3 regions of the Streptomyces venezuelae genome follow, and region 3 is predicted to be linked to each of the others. Evidence: riboswitches for the same ligand, from Rfam matches in the RefSeq annotation. Region 3 holds a riboswitch; each other region holds the start of a gene.
What was found. A riboswitch is a leader RNA that binds a small molecule or an ion and turns the genes downstream of it on or off. The one in region 3 is predicted to bind S-adenosylmethionine.

Region 1 (10,013 bases), 5.3 Mb from region 3:
CTACTGGACGACCTTGAAGACGTCCATGCGCGGGGGCACCGCACCCGACGTGTTCTGGATGAACGCCGTCAACTTCCAGCTGTACGCGGCCAACGGCGTCCTCGAACCGCTCTCCGGGCACATCAAGGCCGACGCCACCCCCGTGGACCGCCACCCGAAGGCCCTGGTGAAGCTCTACTCCTACCGCGGCACGCAGTACGGGTTGCCGAAGGACTTCGACACCATCGGCCTCTGGTACAACAAGCAGCTCTTCGACAAGGCGGGCATCACGTACCCCGACGCGAGCTGGACCTGGGACGACGTACGCGACGCGGCGGCCGAACTCACCGACCCGCGCCGGCGCGTGCACGGTTTCGCCGCCGAGATGGACCGGCAGATCAAGATCTATCCCGCCATCTGCGGGGCCGACGGTTACGTCCTTGAGAACGGCCGCTCGGGCTTCGGCGACGAACGGTCCATCGACGGCATGCGCTACCTGACCGACATGATCGACCGGGGCTGGTCGCCCCCGCAGAGCGCGATGGTCGAGTCCGTCGGACGCGTGCGCTACTGGTCGGAGAAGGTCGCCATGAACTACGACCTCTCCGCGATGGCCGGACAGATGTACGCCGTGCCCGCGCTCAAGGACCACGGCGGCATCGCCGTCCTCCCCAGGGGGAAGCGCAGGGCCACCATCATCCACGGCCTCGCGAACGTCATCTCCGCCAAGAGCGACAAGAAAGCGGCCGCCTGGAAGTTCGTGCACTTCATGGCAGGACGCGAGGCCGCCGAGATCCAGGCGAAGGCGGGCGCCACCATCTCCTCGTACGAAGGAACGCAGGACGCCTGGATCAAGTCGATGCCCGAATTCGACCTCAAGAACTTCATCGAGATGCAGGAGTACGCGGTCCCCTACCCCAGCTCCAAGAACACCGCCGTCTGGGAGAACCTCCAATACCCGCTGCTCGGCGCCGCGTTCAGCGGCAAGGGCGGCATCGAGAACGCCGCCCGCACGCTGGGCGAGCAGATGGACCGGGCCCTGAAGGAGGAACGCGACTCATGAGTGTCTTTCCCGCGACGGCCGCGGCGAAGGCGGCCGGACGCAGCCGGACATCCGCGTCCGGCACGCGCCCCGGATCCCGCAACCAGCGGTCCGCCTACTGGTTCATCGCACCGCTCGGCCTCGGCTTCGCCGTCTTCTACTTCTGGCCGCTCCTGCAGACCCTCTACTTCAGCTTCACCGAATTCGGCGCGTTCGGCGGCCACACCTTCATAGGAACCGACAACTACCTGCGCGTCGTCAAGGACGTCACCGTCTGGCAGGCCCTCGGAAACACGCTCATCTACTGCGTCATCGGATTGATGGCTCTGCCCGTCGCCATCGTCGTCGCCTCGCTCCTGAACCGCCGGGGACTGCGCGGCGTATCCGTCTACCGCGCCCTGTACTTCATCCCCTTCGTGACGCTGCCCGTCGCCGTCGGACTCGTCTGGAACTGGCTCTACAACGGAGACTTCGGGCTCGTCAACGAAATCCTCGGCTGGTTCGGCGCCGAGCGGAACTACTGGGTCTCCGACCCGTCCACCGCCGTCTACGCCATCGGCACGGTGATGGTGTGGTCCACCACCGGTTACTACCTCGTCATCTTCATGGCGGGTGTCAAAGGAATACCGCAGGACTACTACGAGGCGGCGGAACTCGACGGAGCGGGACCGCTGCGCCGGTTCTTCACCATCACGCTGCCCCTGCTCAGCCCGACCATCTTCTTCGCCTCCGTCATCTGCATGATCAATTCCCTGCAGACGTTCGACCTGATCTACATCATGATGGCCGAGAAGAACCCCGCGATCGGCGATACGCAGTCCGTCGTCGGCCTCTTCTACAAATGGGCGTTCATCGAGAACGCGCAAGGTGCCGCCGCCGCGCTCGCCTTCCTGCTGATGCTGGTCATCGCGGCCCTCACGTATCTCCAGTTCCGGATCCAGAAGAGGTGGGTGCACTATGCCTGACCGGAAGCGCTTCGACCCGGGATCCGTCGCCACCCACGCCGTGCTCTCGCTCGGCGCGCTCATCATGGTCTTCCCGTTCCTGTGGCAGCTGCTCACCGCGCTCAAAACCCTCGCGGAGACCTCGCGGGTGCCGCCCACGTTCCTGCCCGAGGACTGGAACTGGGCGAGTTTCGAAGAGGTCTTCACCGCGCTGCCGTTCCGCGAGATGCTCACCAACAGCCTGATCAACACCATCGGACGCACCCTCGGCCAGCTCGTGTTCTGTTCGCTGGCCGCCTACGCGTTCGCCCGTATGCAATTCCGGGGCCGCAACGTCCTGTTCGCGCTCTTCCTGTCCGTCCTGATGGTGCCGAGTTCCCTGCTCGTCCTGCCGCAGTACGACATCATCCAGTCCCTCGGACTGCTCAACTCCGCGCCCGCGCTCTTCCTGCCCGGCATGTTCAGCGCCTTCGGCACGTTCATGCTCCGCCAGTTCTTCCTCTCGCTCCCCAAGGAGCTGGAGGAGGCCGCGCGCATCGACGGCGCGGGGTCCTTCCGCATCTTCTGGTCGATCATGCTGCCGCTGATCCGGCCCGCGCTGGCCGCGCTCGCCGTCATCACCGCCATGTGGTCCTGGAACGACCTGCTGTGGCCGCTGATCGTCAACACCGACCCGGAGAAGATGCCGATCAGCGCGGGCCTCACCTCCCTGGAGGGGCAGTACGAGACGAACTACCCGGTGATGATGGCCGGTTCGCTGATCGCGAGCCTGCCGATGCTGGTCGTCTACCTCTTCCTTCAACGGCACTTCGTCCAGAGCGTCGCCCTCTCGGGCTCCAAGAGCTGACCACAGGAGCTCACACCCCCCGACGGAAAGGCAGCACCTCCCATGCGAGGCTCCATGCGATCGCTTCACATCGGCATGCTCGGTGCCGGCGGCATCGCCCGTGCCCATCTGCCCGGCTGGCTGGCCCTGGGCGCCCGGGTGAGCGTGTACACCGTCGACGGCTCCGCGGAGAAACTCGCGTCCGAGTACGCCGGGCGCGGCCACGACGTCCGGGCCGTCGACCACCTCGACACGCTCCTCGACGAGGCGAGTGCCGTCGACGTCTGCACGCCCACCCCCACCCACAAGGCCCTTGCCCTCGCCGCCGTCGCCGCGGGCCGCCACGTCGTCTGCGAGAAGCCCCTCGCGCTCACCGCCCACGACGCCGAGGAGATCGGCGCAGCAGCCGACGCGGCAGGCGTCCGCCTCCACCCCGCCCACGTGGTGCGCTACTTCCCCGCGTACGCCGCCCTGCACAAGGCCGTCACCCGCGGCGACCTCGGTGACCTCGCCGTGCTGCGCTTCACGCGCGGCGGCGCGAGGCCCCAGTGGGCGCCCTGGTTCGGCGACCCCGCCCAGTCCGGCGGCGTCATCATGGACCTGATGGTGCACGACATCGACATCGCCCGGTGGCTCGCGGGCGACGTGGTCCGCGTGCACGCGCGGACCCGCGGCGTCGAACACGCCACCGGCGCCCCGCCGGAAGTCGTCACCGCGTCGGCCGTCCTCACCCACGCGTCGGGCGCCGTCAGCCACATCAACGGCCTGTGGGGCCTGCCCGACCAGCAGTTCCGCACGACGTTCCGCGTCGCGGGAGCCGACGGCCTCCTGCACCACGACTCCACCGCCGTACCCGGCTTCAAGATCACCGCCCAAGGTGTCCGCGCCGCCAACGAAGGCATCCCCACCAGCCCCATGACGGAGAGCCCCTTCCTCACCGAACTCCGCGAGTTCGCCACGTCATGGCAGGAGGGCGGGCCGGAACCGAGGGTGAGCACTCGCGACGGCATAGAGGCCGTGCGGATCGCGGAGGCCGCCGTCGAGTCCAGCCGCACGGGCCGCGTCGTCGAGCTCACCGGGAGCAGTGCCGCACCCACGATCACCGACACCGAGGAGGTCACGCGATGAAGGTCGCCGTCCTGTCGTTCGCCCACGTCCACGCGGCGACCTACCTGCGCCTGCTCTCCCGCATGCCCGGCGTCGACGTCCTCGGCAGCGACCCCGAAACGGACCTCGCGGCACCCGGCGAGGTGCGGGGCCGCGCGGTCGCGGACGCGGCACGGGTCGCGTACGCGGACACGTACGAGGAAGCCTTCGCCTGGGGCCCCGACGCGGTGATCGTCTGCTCCGAGAACGCCCGGCACCGGCCCCTCGTCGAACGCGCCGCGGCGCACGGTGTGCCCGTTCTGTGCGAGAAGCCCCTGGCCGCCACGGTCGAGGACGGCGAGGCGATGGTCGCCGCCTGCCGGGCCGCGGGCGTGCGGCTCGCCGTCGCCCACCCGGTGCGGTTCAGCCCGGCCTACGCGGCCGTGAAAGCGGCCGTCGCGGCGGGTGAGGCGGGCCGGGTCCTCGCCGTGTCCGGCGCGAACAACGGCGCCATGCCGACCCGCGCCCGCCGCTGGTTCGCCGAGCCCGCCCTCTCCGGCGGCGGCGCCCTCATGGACCACACCGTGCACATCGCCGACCTGCTCGACGACCTCTTCGCAGAGGCGACGCCCGTCGAGGTGTACGCGCAGACCAACAACCTCCTGTACGCCGACGAGGTCGCCGCCGAGACCAGCGGCCTGGTCAGCGTGACGTACTCCAACGGCGCCGTCGCCACCATCGACTGCAGCTGGTCGCACCCCCGCTCCCACCACTCCTGGGGCGGCCTGGAACTCACCGTCGTGGGCGAGCGGGCCACCCTGGAGATGGACGCCTTCGACCAGAAGGTGCACGGCTTCAGCGAGCGCGAGGGCACCGGCACCGAGGTGCCCTTCGGCCCCGACCTGGACGAGCTGATGCTGCGGGCGTTCCTGTACGGGGCCCAGGAGGGCGCGATGACCGTCGCGGACGGCGAGGGCGGTCTGCGCACCCTGCGCGTGGTGGAGGCCGGCTACGCGTCGGCCCGCAGCGGGGTTCCGGTCGCACCGCGACAGGACTGACGAACGGCAGCGGCGCCCGCGGCCGTCTCCCGGCTGCGGGCACCGCCTGTCAGCGCGTGTCAGTAGTCATTGCAGGCCGTTCGGATCGTTTCCTCGCCGGAGATGTTCCCCTCGTAGATCCAGCCGTAGGGCGCCTCGCCACCCTTGCTGACGTAGTACCACCAGTATCCCGAGGACGGGTTCTTGTACCGGCACCAGCCGCCGAGTCGTTGGCCCACATAGAGCCTGGAGGAGACGTCGCCGCATGCGCTGCTCGGGCCGGACCTGAGAGCGACGGACCGTGTGACGTCCGCACCCCCCAAACCGTTCGACGTGGGCTTGGCGTTGCAGGCTTGGGCGCCGGTGGGCACGTTCGACGGCGTGAAGTCCGGTGCCTGGTCCGCCACGCTCGCGGAGGGGGCCGGTGCTGCCGCATGGGTGGGTGCGACCGTCGCGCCGAGAGCGATCATGCTGCTGAGCGCAGCGGTCACGAGAGTAGGTCGTGCACGCACGTGAGCTCCTTCATGGCTGGGTTCCGGTTCAGGTCCGGCCCATTGCGTGGAGAGCTGTTCCTCGACGCGACGGGCCCGCGCCGTGGCGACCGCCGGGCCGGCCAGGCACCCCCACAGACTGTTGACCATCGACAGGTCAAGCAACGGAAGCCGGCTGTCCCGGACAGTCGCCGGCCTGTCCGGGCCGGTCAGCGCCGTGTCCGTGCCGCGTCCCGGACAGGACCGCCGTGGCAGGGCCGCGCAGGATAGACCTGCGGTGGAGACGCACTGAGACCGGAGTCGGATCCGGAACGGATCCGGCGGGTATTAGCGTGGACTGGACAGATCGACCGAACAGGATCCGAGGTGCCCGGCCCATGCCAAGCCGCAGCGAGAGCCGTACCCAGCTCATCGAGTCACTCATGGAGCGGTTCCCGCACGTGCCGCGGGAAGCCGTGATCAAGGAGGATCTGCTGCGCGGCGGCATCGCCTTCGACGAGTCGGCGCTCAGCGACAACGAGAACGGCGAGGTCAAGCCGAAGTCGTACTTCATCTTCTCCTTCGACCACGGCACGCTCCCCGAGCTCGGCGCCGCCGCCCTGCGCCGCCCGCCGGAGGAGATCGTCCTCACCGGCGGCCCGTACGAGCTGCGCCGCACCGTCGTCTCGGTGCGTGTCAACCCGTCCTCGCCCTACCGCGTCGCCGCCGACGACAACGGCGTGCTCGGCCTCTACCTGGACGGGGCGCGGATCTCCGACGTCGGCCTGCCCCCGATGCCGGACTACTACCGGCACACGCTGGAGAACGGCAAGTCGGTGATGGAGGTGGCGCCCACCATCCAGTGGGGCTACCTCATCTACCTGACCGTCTTCCGGGTCTGCCAGTACTTCGGCGCCAAGGAGGAGTGCCAGTACTGCGACATCAACCACAACTGGCGCCAGCAGAAGGCGGCGGGCCGCCCCTACACGGGCGTGAAGCCGATGGACGAGGTTCTCGAAGCCCTCGCCATCATCGACAAGTACGACACGAACAAGTCGTCCACCGCGTACACGCTCACCGGCGGCGCCATCACCACGCGGCTCCAGGGCAAGGACGAGGCCGACTTCTACGGGCAGTACGCGAAGGCCATCGAGGAGCGCTTCCCGGGCCGCTGGATCGGCAAGGTCGTCGCCCAGGCCCTGCCCAAGGAGGACGTGCAGCGCTTCCACGACTACGGAGTGCGGATCTACCACCCGAACTACGAGGTGTGGGACCCGTACCTGTTCGAGCGGTACTGCCCCGGCAAGGAGCGCTACGTCGGCCGTGACGAGTGGCACCGCCGCATCCTGGACTCCGCCGAGGTGTTCGGGCCGCGCAACGTGATCCCGAACTTCGTCGCGGGCGTCGAGATGGCCGAGCCGTTCGGCTTCAAGACGGTCGACGAGGCCATCGACTCCACGGTGGAGGGTCTGCAGTACTTCATGTCGCGCGGCATCACGCCCCGCTTCACCACCTGGTGCCCGGAGCCCACGACGCCGCTCGGCAAGGCGAACCCGCAGGGCGCGCCGCTGGAGTACCACGTGCGGCTCCTGGAGGCCTACCGCGCGACGATGGAGGCGAACGGCCTCACCTCGCCGCCCGGCTACGGCCCCGCGGGCCCCGGCAACGCGGTCTTCTCGGTCAGCTCCTTCATGGACAGCCTGCCCGCCGAGAAGGCCGCTCCGGAGGACGCGATTACTCCCGCGACGGCCGGCTAGGCGAGGTGTTACGGTCGGGGCGGGTCACGAGTTCCAGTGTCAAGCCCCGGCTCGCTGGACGGCACCCCGCTCCGTCGCGGGTGCCCCGGGTGACGACCCGCCCCGTGCGACGTGCACGGGGAACGGCGGATCACCGGGTCGGCGAAACCCGGGGTCCACGACTCCGGAGGCGCCCCATGACGCATTCCCCCGCGCACGACAACCGTGACACCTCAATCGACGTGCTCCTGTCCTCGTACGACGTCGCCGACGACGGCCGCATCGCTCTCCACGTGCTCGGCCCGACCCGTGGCGTTCCCGCGGTCCTGTGGACGCGCGACCCGCAGCACCTGCGCCGCGTGCTGCGCGACCACAAGGGCCTCGCCCAGTGGCAGCCCCACCGGAACGTGCTGAGGCTGCGGTGCGACACGGCGGGCACCACGCTGGTCGGCGTGGCCGCCGGGGCGGGCCACGAAGCCGCTCGCGGCTGACCAAGATCACCGGTTCGTAGGATGACGGCGGATCCGGGCGCGGGCGATCCCCGCGCCCGGACGGCGCGACAGTCAGCCACCCAGAGCCGGAGGTCCCCGTGCAGCACCACCCCGTCACCGTCGTCACCGGCGGAAGCCGCGGTATCGGCGCCGCTGTCAGCGCCCGTCTCGCCGAGGACGGCCACGACGTCGTGATCGGCTACCGGTCGAACGCGGGCGCCGCCGAGGAGGCCGCCGCGGCGGTCCGCGCGGCGGGCCGCCGCTGTGTCACCGTCGAGGTCGACACCGCCGACGAAACCGACGTCGACCGTCTCTTCGACGCCGCCGCCGGGCTCGGCCCGGTCACCGGGCTGGTCAACAACGCCGGGGTGAGCGGGCCTGTCGGGACCCTCGCCGACGCGGACGCCGAGGGCATGCGCCGGGCGCTCGAAGTGAACGTACTCGGTTATCTGCTCTGCGCCCGGCGGGCGGTACGGGACATGAAGGCCAACGGCGGCGGCGCCATCGTGAACGTCTCGTCCGCCGCCGCGACGCTCGGCGCTCCCGGCGAGTACGTCCACTACGCAGCCGCGAAGGGCGCCGTCGACACCATGACGGTCGGCCTGTCCAAGGAGGTCGCCGGGGACGGCATCCGCGTCAACGCCGTCGCCCCCGGCGTCATCTGGACCGAGTTCCACGCCGACCCGGAGCGCCCGGCGAAGCTCGCCGCGGGCATCCCGCTCGGACGTTCCGGCCAGCCGTCCGAGATCGCGGCGGCCGTCGCCTGGCTGCTCTCGGACGAGGCCTCGTACGCCACCGGCACCGTGCTCCGGGTCGCCGGCGGGCGCTGACGCGCCCCGGTCGACCGCTCGTACGATGGGCGCATGATCAGTGGAGCGGTCGATCTCGCGCACGGCATACTCATCCGGCCCGTCACCCTCGACGACGCGGACGCGCTGGCCCGCGCCTACCGGCGCAACCGTGACCACCTCGGCCCCTGGGACCCGGACCGTCCCGCCGCCTTCTACACCCCGGAGGGGCAGGCCGAGCGGGTCCGCGTGCAGCTGGCGGACGGCCGGGCGGGCCGGTCCGCACACTGGGTCCTGGCGAGCGGCGCCGAGATCGTCGGCCACGCGGCCCTCTCGAACATCGTGCTCGGCCCGGCCCGCAGCGGGAACCTCGGCTACTGGATCGACGCCGAACACGTGGGCCGCGGCCTCGCCTCCGCCGCCACGCGGCACGTCTGCGCGGCGGCGGACACCCAACTGGGCCTGCACCGCGTCGAGGCGGGCACCATGCTGCACAACACCGCGTCGCAGCGCGTGCTGAGGAAGTGCGGTTTCGAGGAGTACGGGCTCGCTCCGTCCCTCCTCTACCTGCACGGTGCCTGGCGCGACCACCGGCTCTTCCAGAAGATCCTCAACGACCGTCCTCTGTGACCCTGTGACCCTGTGACCCTGTGACCCTGTGACCCTGTGACCCTGTGCCCCTGTGAGCCCGTGACCGCCGTGCAAGCTTCTGCGGCGCCTCCCGCTCGGTGCGAGACTGACGTGATGACGCAGAGCGAGCGGCAGCGTGCGGAGCACACCGAGCGGCGCCTGGAAGAGACCATCCTGGAGTTGCTGGACCGCCGTGCGCCGGACGCCACGATCTGTCCCTCGGACGCCGCGCGGGCGGTCTACGAAGGGGATGACGACGGCTGGCGCGCGCTGATGGAGCCCGCCCGCCGCGCCGCCCGGAACCTGGTCGAGGCCGGCGAGGCGGAGATCACGCAGGGCGGCGAGCCGGTCGACCCGGCGGAGGCCCGCGGCCCGATCCGCATCCGCCGGATGCGGTAGCACTCCGTTCACGTGCTGTGTCGCGCACAACCATCGGTCGTTTCCGCGTGTCTCCGAGGCGAGTCACGTCCGTGCGCAGGGATTTCTCGGCCATTTCCGACCTCGTGCGCGCCCGAGGAGGAAACCGTGGGCATCCGCCGACCCGCCATGTCGACCGCCGTGGTCGCGACCCTGACCGGTTCGCTCGGCGTACCGGTTCTGGCGGGCACCGCGTCCGCGAGGACCGCGTCCGCGAAGGCCGTCTCCGATCGGGGCGCCGCCTCGTACGGGAGGACTTCGACGGCGACGGATACCCCGACCTCGCCGTCGGCGTCCCCGGCGAGGCGATCGGCTCGAAGGCGAAGGCCGGCGCCGTGGTGCTGCTCAAGGGCGACAAGGACGGGCTCACCGGCAAGGGGGCGCGGGCATTCCACCAGGACACGGCGGACGTCCCGGGTGCGGCGGAGCCCGGTGACGTGTTCGGCGGCTCGGTACGGCTGCTCGATGTGACCCGTGACGGCAGGGCGGACCTGGTCGCGGGCGCGCCGGGCGAGGACTTGGGTGCCGTCAGGAACGGTGGCGCGGTGTGGCTGCTGCGCGGCGCCG
Region 2 (10,013 bases), 1.6 Mb from region 3:
CGAACGAGTACGACATCCTGCCGGTGACGACCTCCGCGTCCCAGGAGATGGCGAAGGACCGCGGTCACACGGCGCTCGGCAAGTTCCTCGACGAGCTCCCGACCTCCGAGCTGTATCCGGTGGGCAAGACGTCGTGGGCGCAGGTCTCCGCGGACATCAAGAAGGACATCGGCAAGACCGTCGGCGAGGGCGGCAACCCGAAGTCGGTGCTCAGCCGCATCCAGAGCCGTGCGATGACCATGGAGAACGCCGAGTAGCGTGCTGGCATGACCGTTCACGACCCGGATGAGCCGGACGGCGGCACGGAGGACGTCCCGGGCGCCCTCTCCGACCGCGACCGTGCCGTGCTCGCCCTCGAACGGCGGCCGTGGCCCGGCCCCGGTGCCAAGGAACGGGCCATCCGCGAGGAGCTCGGGATGGGGCCGGTGCGCTATTACCAAATCCTGAACGCCCTTCTCGACGACACCCGCGCGCTCGCCCACGACCCGATTACGGTCAATCGGCTGCGCCGGGTGCGGGAGTCCCGGCGCGACGAGCGCTGACGCGGCTAAGGTCGGGCCCATGGGTGACCCTACGTACTCACAGTCGGACCTGCCCGAACCGTCCGAACCGTCCGGACCGGCCGGTCCCGCCGGTCCCGCCGACCCGTCCGGACCGCCCGAGCCCGTGACGCCCGCCGGGCGCGACGGCCTCGCCGCGGTCCTCGCCCGGCCCGAGCGCGCGGTCGTCGCACTCGACTTCGACGGCACGCTCGCCCCGATCGTCGCCGACCCGGAGCAGGCGCGCGCCCACCCCGACGCGGCGCGCGTGCTCGCCGCGCTCGCGCCGCGCCTGCGGTCGGCGGCCGTGGTCACGGGCCGCCCGGCGGGCGTGGCCGTGCGCTACGGCGGCTTCGCGGGCGTGCCGGGCCTCGAACACCTCGTCGTCCTCGGGCACTACGGCGCCGAGCGCTGGGACGCCGTCACCGGCACCGTGCGCGCCGCCGAGCCGCACCCCGGTGTCGCGGCCGTGCGCGCCGAGCTTCCCGGGTTCCTGGACGGGATCGGCGCCTGGCGCGGCACGTGGATAGAGGAGAAGGGGCGGGCCGTCGCGGTGCACACGCGCCGCGCGGAGGACCCGCAGGCCGCGTTCGACGCGCTGCGGGAGCCGCTCGACGAGCTGGCGCGCCGGCACGGCCTGATCGTCGAGCCGGGCCGCCTCGTCCTCGAGCTGCGCCCGCCCGGCATGGACAAGGGCGTGGCCCTCGCCGAGTACCTGCGGGAGGTCGGCGCCGAGTCCGTCCTGTACGCGGGCGACGACCTCGGCGACCTGCCCGCCTTCGGCGCAGTGGAGAAGCTCCGCTCGGAGGGTGTGGCGGGACTGCTCGTCTGCAGCGGCAGCTCGGAGGTCGCGGAGCTCGCGGGCCGGGCGGACCTGGTGGTGGACGGACCCGCGGGCGTGGTGCGGCTGCTGTCGTGGATCGGTGCGCAACTGCGCTGAGAGGCGCTCGCCTCGATTGCGGTGCGCGTCCGCGGGCCGTCGTGGGCTGGTCGCGGACGCCACCGACCCCGTAGGGGCGGGCAGTGTGCCTGCCGGACGCGGAGTCATGCCGCGGACCGTAGTGGCCGACTCCGCGCCGGGCCCATGGACAAACGCGATGGGGGTCTTGGACTGTCCGGGGTCAGCCGGTGAGTGCCCGCAGCTGGTCCAGGAACCACTGCGCGGGCGGCAGCGCGGTCGCCGCCGCCGCGAGGCGCTTCGTGCGTTCGGCGCGCTCTTCCCGCGGCATGAGCAGGGCCGCGTGCAGCGCGTCGGCCGTGGCCGTCACGTCGTACGGGTTCACGGTGAGCGCGTCCTCGCCGAGCTCCTCGTGGGCGCCCGCCTCCCGCGAGAGGACCAGCGCGCAGCCGTCGTCGGAGACGACGGGGACCTCCTTGGCGACGAGGTTCATGCCGTCGCGGATGGGGTTGACCAGCGCCACGTCCGCCATGCGGTAGGCGGCGAGCGAGCGTGCGAAGTCGTCCTTGACGTGCAGGACCACCGGGGTCCAGCCGTCCGTCCCGTAGGTGGAGTTGATTTCCGCGGCGACCCGGGAGACCTCTTCCGTGTAGTCGCGGTAGACGGCGAGGTCCTGCCGGGAGGGGTAGGCGAAGGCGACGTGCACGACACGCTCGCGCCACTCGGGGCGGGTCTCGAGGAGTTCCCGGTAGGCGAGGAGGCCGCGCACGATGTTCTTGGACAGCTCGGTGCGGTCCACGCGCACGATCAGCTTGCGCGGCTCGCCGTCCTGCTCGCCCGCCTGCTCCCGCAGCGCCCGCATCCGCTCCTCGACGTCGTCCCGCCGCGACCGCTCGCGCAGGAAGTCCGCGTCGGCGCCGAGCCCGTGCACCCCGATGCGGGTGCCCGACGTGCCGCCCACGACCCGCACGCAGCAGTCGGTGAACGCGTCGGCCCACCGCCCCGTGAGGAACCCGAGCCGGTCCGCGCCGAGCATGCCCCGCAGCAGCTGCTCGGCGACGTCGTCCGGCAGCATCCGGAAGTAGTCGGCGGGCGCCCACGGGGTGTGCGAGAAGTGGCCGATGCGCAGGTCCTCGCGGAGCTCGCGGAGCATGCCGGGGACCAGCGCCAGGTGGTAGTCCTGCACCAGGACGGCCGCCCCCGGTGCCGCCTCCCGGGCCAGCGCCTCGGCGAACGCCCGGTTGTACGTCTCGTACGCCGCCCACTGCGCGCGGAACTCCGGCCCGAAGGCCGGCTCCAGGGGCGTCTGGTAGAGCATGTGGTGGACGAACCACAGCACTGAGTTCGCGATGCCGTTGTACGCGTCCGCGTGGACGCGCGCGTCGATGTCCAGCATCCGCACGCCGGGCTCGCCGACGCCGCGCCGTACGGCCTCGCGGTCGCCCTCGCCGAGCGCCGCGCACACCCAGAGGGCGTCGGCCTCGTCGCCGATCGCGCTGAGTCCTGAGACGAGGCCTCCGCCGCCGCGCTTCGCGGTCAGCTCACCGTCCTCTCCGACGGTGTACGAGACGGGGCCGCGGTTGGACGCGACGAGGACCTGCGCTGCTGACGATGCGGACTCGGAGACCATGTGGCAAAACGTAGCCCGTCCCGTAAACCCTCAAACGTACGGAAGCCGCACTCCCTGAGAAGGGAATCCGACCGGCGTGTGCCGTCGTGTGTCGGCGTGTGCCGTGCGTGGGCCGCTGTGCCGGGTGGGTCAGTCGCGGCGTCCGCGTGCCGCGATGATCACCAGGACGCCGAGCCCGCAGAGTGTGGCCGCGGCCCCGCTGAAGAGCAGGGTCCGGGAGCTGCCCGTGTCGGCGAGCTCGGCAGGACCGGACCGGGCCTGCCGGGCCTCCTTGTGCGAGGCGGCCGTGGCGGCGGGCGCCGCGGCGAGGAACCCGGCGGCGACCACGGCGGCGACCGCGGCGGTGGCGAGCGCCAGTCCGGCCGCCCTCCGCATGACTCTCAAGGCGTCTTTTGTCCATGTACATCTGACCCTCATAAACCGCATAAAGGGCAATGTAGGCAAAGCGGATGATCTACGGTGGTTACGCCACGCGCCGGTGCGCGTACTCGGCGACATCCGCCATCGGCGGCCTCTCCTCCGTGTCCACCGGATGCGTCCTCGGCTCGAACCCGCCCTCGCCCCGGACGAACTGCGTGAGCTCGGGACGTACGAGATGACCGCGCGCCAGCCGCACCTGCGCCGTCCGGTAGATCGCCGCCGCCATCCGCCCGAGCGCCTGCCCGTCCTGGTGCCGGTGCCTGCGCACCCCCACGTCGACCTGCGCCAGCGCGTCCAGGCCCACGGTGTGCAGCGCGTCGACGAGCAGGCCCAGCTCCACGCCGTACCCGACGGGGAACGGCAGCCGCTCCAGGAGCGACCTGCGCGCCGCGTACTCGCCGCCCAGCGGCTGCACGAACCCCGCCAGCCGCGGCCAGTGCATGTTCAGGAGCGGCCGCGCCATCAGCTCCGTCACCCGGCCGCCCTGCCCGCCCGCCCCCGCGAGCGGCCGGTCGTACATCGCCTTCACGAACGCCACGTCCGGGTCGGTGAGCAGCGGGCCGACTATCCCCGAGACGAAGTCCGCCGAGAACTCCTTCAGGTCCGCGTCGACGAACGCCACGATGTCGCCGCTCGTCGCGAGCAGCGAGCGCCACAGCACCTCGCCCTTGCCCGCCACGGCCGGAAGGCGCGGCAGGATCGCGTCGCGGTGGACGACCTTGGCGCCCGCGGCGGCGGCGACCTCCGCCGTACGGTCCGTCGAGCCGGAGTCGACGACGAGCAGCTCGTCGACCAGCGGAACCCTCTCCATCAGCTCACGGCGGATCTCGGCGACGATCTCACCGACCGTCCCTTCCTCGTCGAGCGCGGGCAGCACGACGCTCACCGACGCGCCACCCGCCCGCTTGGCCGCGGCCAGCAGGTCCAGCGGGCGGTCGGCGACGGACCAGGAACGCCTGCTCAGCCAGTGCTCGACCTCTTCCAGCACGGTCGTGGTCCTCCCATATGTGATCCATCTCGCGGTTCGGACGACTATCTCAAGGGTCCGGGGCTTCGGTTACAGTCTTGAACAACGCCGGTGGCCATCGCATGTCGGGGTCACCACCGCGTTCGCCGACGACAATCGAAACTCACAATCGAATACCGCTCATCCAGAGGGGCAGAGGGATACGGCCCGTTGAAGCCCCGGCAACCACCCAGTCGGTCTCGCGCAGTCAAACGCAGCGAGGCTCCCGGCCGGCGAAGGTGCCAATTCCGTCTCGCGGCGAAATGCGTCGCGAGGAAGATGAGGAGAAAGGGCCTCGCCTCCATGGCTGTGCAGACTGTCGCCACCGAAAGCACCTCCGAGAGCACCTCCGGAAGCACCTCCGGAAGCGCCGCCTCTTCCGTGGACCTCGGGCCCGCGTCCGGCCTCTCCTGCCGTGAGTGCGGCACCACGTTCCCGCTCGGCCCGATCTTCGCCTGCGCCGAGTGTTTCGGCCCCCTCGAAGTCGCGTACGACCTGCCCCTCGGCGACCCGGAGGCCCTGCGCAAGCAGATCGAGGCAGGCCCCGCCAACATCTGGCGCTACGCCCCGCTCCTGCCCGTCCCCGCCGACGTGGCCGACAAGCCGAACCTGAACCCCGGCTGGACCAAGCTCGTCAAGGCCGACAACCTCGCGAAGGAACTCGGCGTCCAGCAGGGCAAATTGTTCGTCAAGGACGACTCCGGCAACCCCACCCACTCCTTCAAGGACCGCGTCGTCGCGCAGGCGCTCGAAGCGGCGCGCGCCTTCGGCTTCACCACGCTGTCCTGCTCCTCCACGGGCAACCTCGCGGGCGCGGTGGGCGCCGCGGCGGCCCGCGCCGGCTTCCGGTCCTGCGTGTTCATCCCGCACGACCTGGAGCAGGGCAAGGTCGTCATGGCCGCGGTCTACGGCGGCGAGCTCGTCGGCATCGAGGGCAACTACGACGACGTGAACCGCTTCTGCTCCGAGCTCATCGGCGACCCGCTGGGCGAGGGCTGGGGCTTCGTCAACGTCAACCTGCGGCCGTACTACGGCGAGGGCTCCAAGACCCTCGCGTACGAGATCTGCGAGCAGCTCGGCTGGGTCCTCCCCGACCAGCTCGTCGTCCCGATCGCGTCCGGCTCGCAGCTCACGAAGATCGACAAGGGGCTCAAGGAGCTCATCGCCCTCGGCCTCGTCGAGGACAAGCCCTACAAGATCTTCGGCGCGCAGGCGGAGGGGTGCTCGCCCGTGTCGGCGGCGTTCAAGGCGGGCCACGACGTGGTCCGTCCGCAGAAGCCGAACACGATCGCCAAGTCGCTTGCGATCGGCAATCCGGCCGACGGGCCGTACGTGCTCGACATCGCGCGGCGTACGGGGGGTGCGGTGGAGGACGTCGACGACGAGCAGGTCGTCGACGCGATCAAGCTCCTTGCCCGTACGGAGGGCATCTTCGCGGAGACCGCGGGCGGTGTGACGGTGGGCGTCACGAAGAAGCTGGTCGAGGCGGGCCTCATCGATCCCTCGCTGACCACGGTGGTCCTCAACACCGGGGACGGCCTCAAGACGCTCGACGCGGTCGCCGAGACGTCGCAGGCCACGGCGACGATCAAGCCGAGCCTCGAGGCGTTTCGCTCCGCGGGCCTTGCCGGTTAGTCGCCGTAGGGCCTGGTGTCCGCTGCCGGCAGCGGGTCGTGGTCCGTCCTCGCGCAGTTCCCCGCGCCCCTTCGGGGCGCCCCCGACGGGGCGCCTTTCCCATCCCGTACTTCTGAGGTGAACCCATGAGCGTCAACGTCCGGATTCCCACCATTCTCCGCACCTACACCGGCGGCAAGGCCGAGGTCGCCGCCGAGGGGGCGACCCTCGGGGAGGTCATCGCCGACCTGGAGAAGAACCACACCGGCATCGCCGCCCGCGTCCTGGACGACCAGGGCAAGCTGCGCCGCTTCGTCAACGTGTACGTGAACGACGACGACGTCCGGTTTGAGCAGGGTCTGGAGACGGCCACTCCGGACGGCGCGGGTGTCTCGATCATTCCCGCCGTCGCCGGCGGCTGATCTTTTCGCGAGCACCCTGCGTTATCTGAATTGCCCCCTCCGCGAGAGAAACGGAGGGGGCAATTCTGCATGGTTGAGCGCGGTACAGTTGGGAAGCGCGCTCCGCCGCTCGTGCCGAGCGCATATACGAAGTCGGCCTCAGGCCGACAAGAAGCAGCCAAAGAGCACTGCCCATTTAAGCCTTTTGCGGCTTTTGCCTGGCCCGACTTGCCCTGGATCCGGACGGAATCTCCGTATATTACCGATCGGGCGCGCCCAGAATTCTCGTCCGATTGACCTGTTGCAGACGGCAGTTGGACAGATACATTCAGCGGCGGTCGACGCGTTCCGGCGCACACCCCTACCAGTGGGGGGTGAGGTCTGACCCGGGTCCGCGAAGTGCGGTCCTGTGCAAGGGCCAGTAATAGGGGAGTTAGGCATGGCTCAGGGCACCGTCAAGTGGTTCAACGCGGAGAAGGGGTACGGCTTCATCGCGGTCGACGGTGGTGCGGATGTTTTCGTCCACTACAGCGCGATCCAGATGGACGGTTACCGCACCCTTGAAGAAGGTCAGCGAGTCGAGTTCGAGATCTCGCAGGGCCAGAAGGGTCCGCAGGCGGACATGGTCAAGCTCGCCGTCTAGCTCGGCGCGACCGACCACCGAAGCAAGCATCGCGAGGGGCCCGTATCCCGTCAGGGGTACGGGCCCCTCGTGTGCGCCGGGTCGCGCCCCGGTCCCTCCCCGGTTCCTCGCCGGGATCCGTGAGAGGCGCTTGCACTCGCAGGGGTCGAGTGCTAATCATTGGGCTTAGCACTCTCCCAGTGAGAGTGACAGAACTTGGATCGGGTCGGTGAGGCCCGCAGGCCGGGTGGGGCAAGGAACCACAAGGGCTGCAGGCCGTCCGTCGCGGGCATCTGCACGATCCGTTTTTGCGTTTCCACCCCGTCCGGGAGGACCACTTCACATGGCCAAGATCATCGCGTTCGACGAGGAGGCACGGCGCGGCCTCGAGCGCGGCATGAACCAGCTCGCCGACGCCGTCAAGGTGACCCTGGGCCCCAAGGGTCGCAACGTCGTCCTCGAGAAGAAGTGGGGCGCCCCCACGATCACCAACGATGGTGTCTCCATCGCCAAGGAGATCGAGCTCGAGGACCCGTACGAGAAGATCGGCGCCGAGCTGGTCAAGGAGGTCGCGAAGAAGACGGACGACGTCGCCGGTGACGGCACGACGACCGCGACCGTCCTGGCCCAGGCCCTGGTGCGCGAGGGTCTGCGCAACGTGGCCGCCGGTGCCAACCCGATGGCCCTGAAGCGCGGCATCGAGAAGGCCGTCGAGGCCGTCTCCGGCGCCCTGCTCGAGCAGGCCAAGGATGTCGAGACCAAGGAGCAGATCGCTTCCACGGCCTCCATCTCCGCCGCCGACACGCAGATCGGCGAGCTCATCGCCGAGGCGATGGACAAGGTCGGCAAGGAAGGCGTCATCACCGTCGAGGAGTCCCAGACCTTCGGTCTGGAGCTGGAGCTCACCGAGGGTATGCGCTTCGACAAGGGCTACATCTCGGCGTACTTCGCCACCGACATGGAGCGTATGGAGGCGTCGCTCGACGACCCGTACATCCTGATCGTCAACTCGAAGATCTCGAACGTGAAGGACCTCCTTCCGCTCCTCGAGAAGGTCATGCAGTCCGGCAAGCCGCTGCTGATCATCGCCGAGGACGTCGAGGGCGAGGCCCTGTCGACCCTGGTCGTCAACAAGATCCGTGGCACCTTCAAGTCCGTCGCCGTCAAGGCCCCGGGCTTCGGTGACCGCCGCAAGGCCATGCTCGGCGACATCGCCATCCTCACCGGTGGCACCGTCATCTCCGAGGAGGTCGGCCTCAAGCTGGAGAACGCCGGTCTCGACCTGCTCGGCCGCGCCCGCAAGGTCGTCATCACCAAGGACGAGACGACCATCGTCGACGGTGCCGGTGACAGCGACCAGGTCCAGGGCCGCGTCAACCAGATCCGCGCCGAGATCGAGAACAGCGACTCGGACTACGACCGCGAGAAGCTCCAGGAGCGCCTGGCGAAGCTCGCGGGCGGCGTGGCCGTCATCAAGGCCGGTGCCGCGACCGAGGTCGAGCTCAAGGAGCGCAAGCACCGCATCGAGGACGCCGTCCGCAACGCGAAGGCGGCCGTCGAAGAGGGCATCGTCGCCGGTGGTGGCGTCGCTCTCCTCCAGGCCTCCGCGGTCTTCGAGAAGCTCGAGCTCGACGGTGACGAGGCGACCGGCGCCAACGCCGTGAAGCTCGCCCTGGAGGCCCCGCTCAAGCAGATCGCCGTCAACGGTGGTCTCGAGGGTGGCGTCGTCGTGGAGAAGGTCCGCAACCTCACCGTCGGCCACGGCCTCAACGCCGCGACCGGTGAGTACGTGGACATGATCGCCGAGGGCATCCTCGACCCGGCGAAGGTCACGCGTTCCGCCCTGCAGAACGCCGCGTCCATCGCCGCGCTGTTCCTCACCACCGAGGCCGTCATCGCCGACAAGCCCGAGAAGGCCGGCGCTGCCGCCGCCCCGGGTGGCATGCCGGGCGGTGACATGGACTTCTGATCGACCTCTGGTCGATCACTGTCCTGACGTACCGAGGGCGGCACTCCTTCTCACGAAGGGGTGCCGCCCTCGGGCGTTTCCCGTGCGGGATGCCCTACGGCAGACGCTCCAGGATCCAGCCACACAGCTCCTCGGTGACCAGAGTGTGGGGCTCGTTCCGGGAGGCGCAGAGGAATTCGTCGAGTTCGCTCTCCGTCTCCGCAGCGGCCGTCACCGGCTCGTACAGCTTCTCGTGCGTGTCGATGTCGCGCAGGGCGATCGCGCTGACCGTCGGCACGAAGCAGTGTTCGCGGATGTCCGCCTCGGAGCGGAGGCCGATCAGGGCCGGGATCTTGTTCAGCTCGTCGGCGAGGATGCCGAAGCCTTCCAGGGTGCCGCCGGGCGCGCCGTCGATCTCGGGCAGCCCGGACGTGTTGACGTGCGGCCGCCGCAAGGTGACGACCCGCAGCTGCGCGACGAGTTCGTCCTCGCCCGCGGACTGCGTGTAGAGCCGCGTACCGGTGATCGCCAGTCCCTTCCCGTGGAACGCCTGCTCACCGGGCCGTATCCCATTGCTCTCCCCGATACGCGTCCCGTTCGCCACACCGATCTTCTTCGGCCGCGACGGCCATCCGCCGACCCGCTCCAGCTCGGCGAGGAACGTGCCGCGCTCCTTGTCGGTCTCCGGTGTGTCGCCCCACTCGCTGATGTGCCGCCACAGCAGCTGCCGCGCGGCCGGGCTGTTCATCTGGTTCGAGAACGCGGCGTTGAGGCTGCGGATGTAGTGCGCGAACGCCTGCAGCGCGATCGGGATCCACGCGCCGCGGTGCGGGCTGTCGTACGAGAAGTACAGCGCCGTCTGGTGGTCGTTCGCCTGCCCGCCCTCGTGCTCCATCTTCGCCAGCGCGTACCGCGCGACGAGGCCGCCCATGCTG
Region 3 (10,013 bases):
AGCCCCTCAAGCTGACCATCGGCGACCGCATCGAGGCCGTGACGGACGCCGGATCGCACTACATGACGGTCTACCGCAACGGCGAGGAGATCAACTCCATGCCCGTGACCACGGGCAAGCCCGGCTACTCGACGCGCAACGGCGTCAAGGTCGTGCTCGGCAAGGAGTACTCCGTACGTATGACCAGTGCCAGCATCGGCGCATCGGACTTCTACGACAAGATGGTCTATTACGCGACACGGGTGACCGACTCGGGTGAGTATGTGCACGCCGCGCCCTGGTCGGTGGGCTCGCAGGGCTCCGCGAACACCAGTCACGGCTGCACCGGCATGAGCACCGGGAACGCCGCCTGGTTCTACGAGACCGTCCGCCAGGGCGACCTCGTGACCGTCATCAACAGCTACGGCGAGGACATGCCGGCGTTCGGGAACGGACTCGGCGACTGGAACCTGAGCTGGAAGAAATGGCGCAAGGGCAGCGCGCTGTTCTCCGGGACCAAGGAGGGCCCCGCGGCGGCCGACGCGGCCAGGCTGCGGCCGCGGGTCTGACGACCCGGCAGAGAGCCTGTCAGAGGCGTGCGAGAGGGTATGCGAGAGGGGCCCGCGCCATGGCGTGGACCCCTCTCGCATGCGAATCGCCGTGCCGCTCGTGAACCGCTCGAGCGTCGCTCAGGCCTCGACGGCCGCCTTCTCGCGCAGCAGCCCGGCCAGGGCGCTCGCGAACTCCACCGGCTCGACCGGCAGGGTCACCGCGGCCTCGGCCCGGCTCCAGGTGGCCAGCCAGGCGTCCTGCGGGCGCCCCATCAGGAGCAGCACGGGCGGCGACTGGAAGACCTCGTCCTTGATCTGGCGGCAGACGCCCATGCCGCCGGGCGCCGACTCGCCGTCCAGGACGCAGACGTCGATGCCGCCCCGGTCCAGCTCCTTGATGACCGCGTGCGGCGTCGCGCACTCGATGAACTGGACCTGGGGAACGTCCGCGGCCGGCCTGCGGCCCGTGGCCAACCGGACTTGCTCGCGGGTGCTCGCGTTGTCGCTGTAGACCAGCACCGTGGCGGTCGGCTGCATTGTTCCTCCGATACGTCGAGCTGTTGCGTCGAGCTGAGCTGTGCCGTCATGGGATCGGGAACCGATGCGCGGATGCTACTCCTCCCGACACCCCGTCAACACCGCTTCGGACAGGCCTCCGATGGGCCATCCGGGCAGGACACACCCCGTAGACACTCCGAACGGCACCCCCCGGGGTGAGGGCGGGATAAGCGACCGACATAATGTCGGTCGTGGCGACAGCAACGACAGTAGATACCGGGCACGCGCACCCGCCGGTCAATCGACCGAACCTCACCAGCGTCGGAACCATCATCTGGTTGAGTTCCGAGCTGATGTTCTTCGCGGCCCTCTTCGCGATGTACTTCACCCTGCGATCGGTGACAGGTCCTGATCACTGGAAGGAAATGGCCTCGGCCCTTAACTTCCCGTTCTCGGCGACGAACACCACGATCCTGGTGCTCTCCTCCCTCACGTGTCAGCTGGGCGTGTTCGCAGCTGAACGCGGGGATGTGAAGAAGCTCCGGATGTGGTTCATCGTCACCTTCATCATGGGTGCGATCTTCATCGGCGGTCAGGTGTACGAATACACCGAGCTGGTCAAGCACGAGGGCCTCTCGCTCTCGTCCGACCCGTACGGCTCGGTCTTCTACCTGACCACCGGCTTCCACGGACTGCACGTGACAGGCGGCCTCATCGCCTTCCTGCTGGTCCTGGGACGCACCTATGCGGCCAGGAGGTTCACCCACGAACAGGCGACCGCAGCCATCGTCGTGTCCTACTACTGGCACTTCGTCGATGTGGTCTGGATCGGCCTCTTCGCCACGATCTACATGATCAAGTAAGCGGAGGTCGCTCACGCGACGCATCCGAAACATTCCAGAAGCATCGACGCAGAAGATCCTGACACCGGGGTAATCCGTGAAAAAGCTCTCCGCACGACGACGCCATCCGCTGGCGGCGGTCGTCGTCCTACTCCTCGCGCTGGCGGCCACCGGGGGGCTGTACGCCGCGTTCGCGCCGGCGGACAAGGCGCAGGCCGATGACACCGCCCAGTCCCTCGCCATCGACGAGGGCAAGAAGCTCTACGCCGTGGGCTGCTCCAGCTGCCACGGAACCGGCGGTCAGGGCTCCTCCGACGGTCCGAGCCTGGTGGGCGTGGGCGCCGCCGCTGTCGACTTCCAGGTCGGCACCGGCCGTATGCCGCTCCAGCAGCCGGGTGCCCAGGCGCCCAAGAAGAAGGTCATCTACAACCAGGCCCAGATCGACCAGCTGGCGGCGTACATCTCGTCGCTGGGTGCCGGTCCCTCGGTCCCGACCGAGAAGCAGTACAGCCCGGAAGGGGCGGACATCGCCAAGGGCGGCGAGCTGTTCCGCACCAACTGCGCCCAGTGCCACAACTTCACCGGTGAAGGTGGCGCGCTGACGCACGGCAAGTTCGCGCCGTCGCTCGAAGGTGTCTCCCCGAAGCACATCTACGAGGCCATGCAGACCGGCCCGCAGAACATGCCGTCCTTCCCCGACACGACGATGCCGGAGAAGAACAAGAAGGACATCATCGCGTACCTCGACGCGGTCAACGGTGAGAAGACCGAGAGCCCTGGCGGTCTCAAGCTGGGTGGTCTGGGTCCGGTCAGTGAAGGCCTCTTCGGCTGGATCTTCGGTCTCGGCTCGCTGATCGCGGTCGCCGTGTGGGTCGCCGCTCGGACCGCAAAGGCCAAGAAGTCATGAGTAGCCAAGAGATTCCAGAAGAGAACCTGCCCAGCAAGCAGGAGACCGAGCACGGCTCGGTGGCGACCACGGAAGAGAACCCGTTCGCCGACCCGGGGCTGCCGCCCCACGAGCACCGCGTCCAGGACATCGACGAGCGGGCCGCCAAGCGGTCCGAGCGTGCCGTGGCCTTCATGTTCACGCTGTCGATGATCGCGACGGTCGGCTTCATCGCCTCGTACGTGGCGATCCCCGCCGACAAGAGCGTCTTCATCTGGCCGATCGGTCACATCAGCGGCCTCAACTTCGCCCTGGGCACCACCCTCGGCGTGGCGCTGTTCTGCATCGGCGCGGGCGCGGTCCACTGGGCCCGCACCCTGATGTCCGACGTGGAGATGACCGACGAGCGGCACCCGATCGCGGCCGAGCCCGAGGTCCGCGCCAAGGTCATGGCGGACTTCAAGCAGGGTGCCGAGGAATCGGGCTTCGGTCGGCGCAAGCTGATCCGGAACACGATGTTCGGCGCGCTGGCCCTGGTCCCGCTCTCCGGCGTCGTCCTGCTGCGCGACCTCGGTCCGCTGCCCGAGGACAAGCTCCGGCACACCAAGTGGGCCAAGGGCAAGATGCTCGTGAACATGAACACCCACGAGCCGCTGCGGCCCGCGGACGTGGCGGTCGGTTCGCTGACCTTCGCCATGCCCGAGGGCATGTCCGAGCACGACCACGACTTCCAGACCCAGATCGCCAAGGCCGCCCTGATGATCGTCCGGATCCAGCCGGAGAACATCAAGGACAAGCGCGAGCTGGAGTGGTCGCACGAAGGCATCGTGGCGTACTCCAAGATCTGCACCCACGTGGGCTGCCCGATCTCCCTGTACGAGCAGCAGACGCACCACGTCCTCTGCCCGTGCCACCAGTCCACCTTCGATCTCTCCGACGGTGCCCGAGTGATCTTCGGCCCGGCCGGCCACGCCCTGCCGCAGCTGCGCATCGGCGTGAACGAAAAGGGCTACCTCGAGGCGCTCGGCGACTTCGAAGAGCCCGTCGGTCCTGCCTTCTGGGAGCGCGGATGAGCACCACCACGACATCATCGAACGACAACCGCCAGAAGGCGCCCGCCGGTGAGCGGGTAGCGGACTGGGCCGACGGCCGGCTGGGGATCTACTCCCTCGCCAAGGCCAACATGCGCAAGATCTTCCCGGACCACTGGTCCTTCATGCTCGGTGAGATCTGCCTGTACAGCTTCATCATCATCATCCTCACGGGTGTGTACCTGACGCTGTTCTTCCACCCGTCGATGAACGAGGTGGAGTACCACGGCAGCTACGTCCCGATGCAGGGACAGTTGATGTCGGAGGCGTTCAACTCGACCATGCACATCTCCTTCGATGTGCGCGGTGGTCTGCTGATCCGGCAGATCCACCACTGGGCGGCGCTGATCTTCCTCGCCGGCATGTTCGTGCACATGATGCGCGTGTTCTTCACGGGTGCGTTCCGCAAGCCCCGTGAGGTCAACTGGGTCTTCGGCTTCCTGCTGTTCGTCCTCGGCATGTTCACCGGTTTCACCGGTTACTCGCTCCCGGACGACCTGCTCTCCGGCACCGGTGTGCGCTTCATGCAGGGCGCCATCCTGTCGATGCCGATCGTCGGCACGTACCTGTCGATGTTCCTGTTCGGCGGCGAGTTCCCCGGCGGCGACTTCGTGGCCCGGTTCTACTCGGTCCACATCCTGCTGCTGCCGGGCATCATGCTCGGCCTCGTGGTGGCGCACCTGATCCTGGTCTTCTACCACAAGCACACGCAGTTCGCGGGCCCCGGCAAGAGCAACAAGAACGTCGTCGGCATGCCGCTGCTGCCCGTCTACATGGCCAAGGCCGGAGGCTTCTTCTTCCTGGTCTTCGGTGTCATCGCGGTCATCGCGGCGATCGCCTCGATCAACCCGATCTGGGCCATCGGCCCGTACCGGCCGGACCAGGTGTCCACCGGCGCCCAGCCCGACTGGTACATGGGCTTCGCCGAGGGTCTGATCCGTGTGATGCCGGGCTGGGAGATCAACCTCTGGGGCCACACGCTCGCCCTGGGCGTGTTCATCCCGCTGGTCGTGGTCTTCCCGCTGGTCCTCGTGGCCATCGCGGTCTACCCGTTCATCGAGTCCTGGGTCACCGGCGACAAGCGCGAGCACCACATCCTGGACCGCCCGCGCAACGCCCCGACCCGTACGGCCTTCGGTGTCGCCTGGATCACCGCGTACATGGTCATGCTGGTCGGCGGTGGCAACGACCTGTGGGCCACGCACTTCCACCTGTCGCTGAACGCGATCACCTGGTTCGTCCGGATCGCCTTCTTCGCCGGACCGGTCATCGCCTTCATCGTGACCAAGCGGATCTGCCTGGGTCTGCAGCGGCGCGACAAGGACAAGGTGCTGCACGGCCGCGAGTCGGGTCTCATCAAGCGCCTGCCGCACGGTGAGTTCATCGAGGTCCACGAGCCGCTCAGCAAGGAGCAGCTGCACACCCTCACGGCGCACGAGCAGTACAAGCCGATCGAGCTCGGCCCGACGGTCGACGAGAACGGTGTCGAGCGCAAGCCGTCCGGTTCGCAGAAGCTCCGGGCGAAGCTCTCCAAGGGCTACTACGGGGAAGAGGGGCAGATCCCCAAGCCCACCGCCGACGAGTACAAGGAGATCACGAGCGGCCACGGCCACCACTGATCATTCCGGAGCTCTGAAGCTCTGACCAACACGGTCGCCACGGCGAGAGCCCCGTCCATTGCATGGACGGGGCTCTTTGCCGTGCCGGAGGCTGGATAGGGTGGTCCCACCCCGATGTGTCGGGGTGTTTCCTCCATACGCAGACGAAAAAACCAGGAGCGGCCATGAACGCTGTGATCCCCGCAGGAGGCGACACCGCGGCGGACCGTTCCTGGCCCGACGTACTGAACGGCCTCCTCGACGGGCGCGACCAGAGCGCCGACGACACGGCCTGGGCCATGGACCGCATCATGCGCGGCGAGGCCACCGACGCGCAGATCGCCGGGTTCGTGGTCGCCCTGCGCGCCAAGGGCGAGACCGTCGAGGAGATCTCCGGTCTGGTGCGCGCCATGTACGCGCACGCCAACGTCATCGACGTGCCGGGCCCGAGCGTCGACATCGTCGGCACCGGCGGCGACGGCGCCAAGACCGTCAACATCTCGACCATGTCCGCGATCGTCGTCGCGGGCACCGGCGCGAAGGTCGTCAAGCACGGCAACCGCGCCGCCTCCAGCGCGTCCGGCGCCTCCGACGTCCTGGAGAAGCTCGGCGTCAACCTGGACCTCACCCCCCAGCGGGTGGTCGAGGTCGCCGATGAGGCGGGCGTCACCTTCTGCTTCGCCGTGAAGTTCCATCCCGCGCTGCGCCACGCGGGCGGCGCCCGCAGCCAGCTCGGCATCCGCACCGTCTTCAACCTGCTCGGCCCGCTCACCAACCCGGCGAAGGTGCGCGCCCAGGCGGTCGGTGTCGCCGACCCGCGGATGGCGCCCATCGTGGCCGGGGTCTTCGCCGAGCGGGGCAACTCGTCCCTCGTCTTCCGCGGCGACGACGGGCTCGACGAACTGACGACGACCGCGACCTCGCGGATCTGGGTGGTGCGGGACGGGTCCGTGCGCGAGGAGGCGTTCGACCCGCGGGACGTCGGGATCGACCTGGTGCCCGTCGAGGCGCTGCGGGGCGCCGACGCCTCGTACAACGCGGAGGTGGCGCTGCGGCTGCTCGACGGGGAGACCGGGCCGGTGCGGGACGCCGTGCTGTTGAACTCGGCGGCGGCGCTGGTCGCCCTCGCGCCCACCGATCAGCCCCTGGTGGAACAGATCGGCGCCGGCATGGCGAAGGCGGCGCAGGCGATCGACTCGGGGGCCGCCAAGCGGGCCCTGGAGCGCTGGGTGTCCGCCAGCAACCGCTGAGGCACCCGCGGAGCATTCCCTCCTTCGGCGCAGCGATGTGACGCACGGCGCAGTCCGGAATCTGGACTGCGCCTTGCGCTCCGAAGATCGTGTGGCAGGATGCTGCACAGGTCATGAGTGACAGCGACTACGGCCCCGGCCCGCTGTCCGGCAACCCTCCGTCCGTGGCGGGGTGCCCCGGGTGAAGACCAGGTCGTACGCAGCAAGGCGTATGGCAAGCGCGGACCCCTGGACATCGTCGGATGTCACAGCCCTGGGGTCCTGGTCCTCAAGGGAGCAGTCTCGTGAGCAAGCGAATGTGCTAGGGCCTTCGGCCCCTTTCCGCGCACCCTTCTTCTCTTCATCACTGCGTTGCCGCATGCCTTCGGCGCGGCCGTCGTCGCAGTGAACTCACTTGCCTCTTACGGGAGTTCGCCATGTCTGTGTCCGCCGTTGCCGCCGACTCGTCCGTCTGTGCCCCGCTCGCCGTCCTCGGCCGGGACGTCACCGTTCCGCTGGTCACCGGCGGCGAGGTGACCTACGCGGCGCTCGACTACGCGGCGAGCGCGCCGGCGCTGCAGCGCGTGTGGGACGACGTTGCGGCGTACGCCCCGTACTACGGCAGTGTGCACCGCGGCGCCGGGTACCTCTCGCAGCTGTCGACCGACCTCTTCGAGAACTCCCGGAAGACCGTCGCCGAGTTCCTCGGCTGCCGCGAGGACGACCAGGTCGTCTTCACCCGCTCCACCACCGACTCCCTGAACCTCCTCGCCGCCGCGCTGCCCGCCGACTGCCAGGTCTTCGTCTTCGAGACCGAGCACCACGCCTCGCTGCTGCCGTGGCGGGACGCCCGCGTCACCTGCCTCAACGCGCCGCGCACCCCCGACGAGGCCGTACAGACCCTGGAGCGCGCCCTCGCCGACCGTGACCCCTACGGGCCCGCCCTCGTCTGCGTGACCGGCGCCTCGAACGTCACCGGCGAGCTGTGGCCGGTACGTGAGCTGGCCGCCGCCGCCCACGCGCACGGTGCCCGCATCGTCCTCGACGCCGCGCAGCTCGCGCCCCACCACCCCGTCTCCGTCGCCGAGTTGGACGTCGACTGGGTCGCGTTCTCCGGGCACAAGCTGTACGCGCCCTTCGGCTCCGGCGTCCTCGCGGGCCGCTCCGACTGGCTGCGCGCCGCAGAGCCCTACCTCGCGGGCGGCGGCGCCTCGCGGAAGGTGGCGCGACGCGCTGACGGCGGTGTGGACGTGGAGTGGCACGACAGCGCCGCCCGTCACGAGGCCGGTTCTCCGAACGTCATCGGCGTCTACTCCATCGCCTCCGCCTGCAAGGCGCTCACCGACGCGGGCTTCGACGAGCTCGTCGCCCGCGAGCAGCACCTCATCCGGACGGTCCGCGAGGGCCTCGCCGAGGTGCCGCAGGTGCGGATCCTCTCCCTCTTCGGTGACGACGCGCCGCGCGTGGGCGTCATCTCCTTCGTCGTGGACGGCTGGAACAGCTCGCACTTCGCCGCCGCGCTCTCCGCCGAGTACGGCATCGGCGTACGCGACGGCCTGTTCTGCGCCCACCCGCTGGTGCGCACCCTCCTCGGCAGCGAGCCCGACGAGCCCGGTGAGTGCGGCGCCCCCGAGGCCGCGCCGGGCGAGAAGTCGCTGAACGCGATCCGTGTGAGCTTCGGCGCGGGCACCCCCGACGAGCACGTCGAGCGTTTCGTGCGCGCGGTGAAGGAACTGGTCGCGGACGGTGCGCGCTGGAGCTACCGCACCGAGGACGGCCGGTGCGTGCCCGACACCGGCGCCGCCGCCTGAAGGGGCAGGCGTGAGCCCAGCTGGATCATCCGCAGGGCCCGCTCCGTCGCGTCGGTGAGGAACTCGCCGCCCCTGCCGAGCGCCTCGGTCATCGACATCGGGGCGGGCAGGATCGAACTGTAGGCGTCGACGCCGACGGAGCGCACGGCGTGCGCCCCGGCCCCGATCGTGCCCGCGAGGACCAGGACGGGCCTGCCGGAGAGCTTGGCGCGGCGGGCGACCTCGGCGGGGACCTTGCCGCGCGGCGTCTGGTGGTCGAGGGCGCCCTCCGCGGTGATGACGAGGTCGGCACGGGCGAGCCGCGCGTCGAGGTCGAGCCGGTCGAGCAGGACGTCGAAGCGGGGGAGCAGGGCGGCGCCGAGGGCGGCGAGCCCGGCGCCGAGACCGCCCGACGCGCCTGTGCCTGGCCCCTCGAAGAGGTCGGCGCGCACGTGGAGGTCCCGCGTGAGGAGGTGCGCCCAGTGCTCCAGGGCGGCGGCGAGCTGCTCGACCTGGGCGGGCGTCGCGCCCTTCTGGGGGCCGAAGACGCGGGCGACGCCGCGCTCGCCGCACAGGACGTTGTAGGGGTTGCAGGCCACGCGGATCTCGGTGTCCGCGAGACGCGGGTCGATGCCGCTCGGGTCGATGCGGTTCAGGCGCGTCAACTCCCGGCCGCCGCGCGGCAGTTCCCAGCCGTCCAGGTCCAGGAGTCTGGCGCCGAGTGCTTGCAGGGCGCCCGCGCCGCCGTCGGACGTACCGGAATCGCCGCAGCCGACGAGGATGCGGCGGGCACCCGCGTCGAGCGCCGCGCGGATCAGCTCGCCGACGCCGTACGTCGTGGTGGCGCCCGGGTCGCGCAGATCGCGGGGGACCAGCGACAGACCGGCCACGGCCGCCATCTCGACGACCGCCGTGCCGTCGGGCAGCAGCGCGAAGTGGGTGCCGATCGGCTGGCCGACGGGGCCGGTCGCGGGCAGCGCGACGAGACGGCCGCCGCTCGCCGCCGCCAGCGCGCGGGCCGTGCCCTCGCCGCCGTCCACCAGCGGGATCAGATCGGTGTCGGCGTGCGGGACGGCACGGCGTACCCCCGCGGCGATGGCCTCGGCCGCGGAGCTCGCGGACAGCGACTCCTTGAAGCCGCTGGGGGCGATGGCGAAACGGGTCAGCACGGTGGTCTCCAGGTGGACGCGGGGGTTCAGCGGACGGGGACGCCGAGCAGCGGCCAGAGCGTCACGGCGAAGAGCAGGACGAGCGCGGCGGTCAGCGGCGCGAGGACGGCGGAGAGCCGCAGGAGGTCCCGCGGGGTGTAGGTGGGTGTGTCCGGGATGCCGGCGAAGAGGGTGACGGGCTTCGCGGAGGCGGGCAGGGTGTGGCAGAACCCGGCGGCGGCCGTGGAGGCGAGGGCCGCGGCGACCGGGTTGACGCCCGCGCCGACGGCCGCCGCCACGACCAGCGGCACCAGGACCGACGAACGGGCCGAGCGTGACTGCAGGACGAGGTGCGCTGCCGTGCTGACGGCGACGACCACGGCGAGGAACAGCCACGCGGG

Region 1: linked by a shared signal. The riboswitch ahead of DEJ47_RS33575 (hypothetical protein) and the one ahead of DEJ47_RS09815 (aminotransferase class V-fold PLP-dependent enzyme) in region 3 are both predicted to bind S-adenosylmethionine.
Region 2: linked by a shared signal. The riboswitch ahead of thrC (threonine synthase) and the one ahead of DEJ47_RS09815 (aminotransferase class V-fold PLP-dependent enzyme) in region 3 are both predicted to bind S-adenosylmethionine.

What each region holds. Positions count from the first base shown of each region.
Region 1 is NZ_CP029193.1:7,403,745-7,413,757, forward strand. Features, by position in the region: gene DEJ47_RS33540 (ABC transporter substrate-binding protein) at 1-1,042, shown strand, start outside; gene DEJ47_RS33545 (carbohydrate ABC transporter permease) at 1,039-1,986, shown strand; gene DEJ47_RS33550 (carbohydrate ABC transporter permease) at 1,979-2,812, shown strand; gene DEJ47_RS33555 (Gfo/Idh/MocA family protein) at 2,867-3,919, shown strand; gene DEJ47_RS33560 (Gfo/Idh/MocA family protein) at 3,916-4,935, shown strand; gene DEJ47_RS33565 (hypothetical protein) at 4,995-5,426, opposite strand; gene DEJ47_RS33570 (radical SAM protein) at 5,783-7,141, shown strand; SAM riboswitch class IV at 7,164-7,273, shown strand; gene DEJ47_RS33575 (hypothetical protein) at 7,318-7,611, shown strand; gene DEJ47_RS33580 (SDR family oxidoreductase) at 7,710-8,441, shown strand; gene DEJ47_RS33585 (GNAT family N-acetyltransferase) at 8,475-9,029, shown strand; gene DEJ47_RS33590 (DUF3253 domain-containing protein) at 9,144-9,428, shown strand; gene DEJ47_RS33595 (FG-GAP repeat protein) at 9,500-10,013, shown strand, end outside.
Region 2 is NZ_CP029193.1:3,717,729-3,727,741, reverse strand. Features, by position in the region: gene DEJ47_RS17155 (ABC transporter substrate-binding protein) at 1-257, shown strand, start outside; gene DEJ47_RS17150 (DUF3263 domain-containing protein) at 267-542, shown strand; gene otsB (trehalose-phosphatase) at 562-1,479, shown strand; gene DEJ47_RS17140 (trehalose-6-phosphate synthase) at 1,661-3,067, opposite strand; gene DEJ47_RS17135 (hypothetical protein) at 3,197-3,451, opposite strand; gene DEJ47_RS17130 (glucosyl-3-phosphoglycerate synthase) at 3,531-4,475, opposite strand; SAM riboswitch class I at 4,632-4,779, shown strand; gene thrC (threonine synthase) at 4,773-6,128, shown strand; gene DEJ47_RS17120 (ubiquitin-like small modifier protein 1) at 6,254-6,529, shown strand; gene DEJ47_RS17115 (cold-shock protein) at 6,948-7,151, shown strand; gene groL (chaperonin GroEL) at 7,474-9,099, shown strand; gene DEJ47_RS17105 (esterase/lipase family protein) at 9,194-10,013, opposite strand, start outside.
Region 3 is NZ_CP029193.1:2,113,145-2,123,157, reverse strand. Features, by position in the region: gene DEJ47_RS09850 (Ig-like domain-containing protein) at 1-548, shown strand, start outside; gene DEJ47_RS09845 (response regulator transcription factor) at 669-1,067, opposite strand; gene DEJ47_RS09840 (heme-copper oxidase subunit III) at 1,271-1,891, shown strand; gene DEJ47_RS09835 (c-type cytochrome) at 1,968-2,777, shown strand; gene DEJ47_RS09830 (ubiquinol-cytochrome c reductase iron-sulfur subunit) at 2,774-3,829, shown strand; gene DEJ47_RS09825 (cytochrome b) at 3,826-5,466, shown strand; gene trpD (anthranilate phosphoribosyltransferase) at 5,631-6,695, shown strand; SAM riboswitch class IV at 6,805-6,922, shown strand; gene DEJ47_RS09815 (aminotransferase class V-fold PLP-dependent enzyme) at 7,112-8,485, shown strand; gene DEJ47_RS09810 (glycerate kinase) at 8,434-9,633, opposite strand; gene DEJ47_RS09805 (SLC13 family permease) at 9,660-10,013, opposite strand, start outside.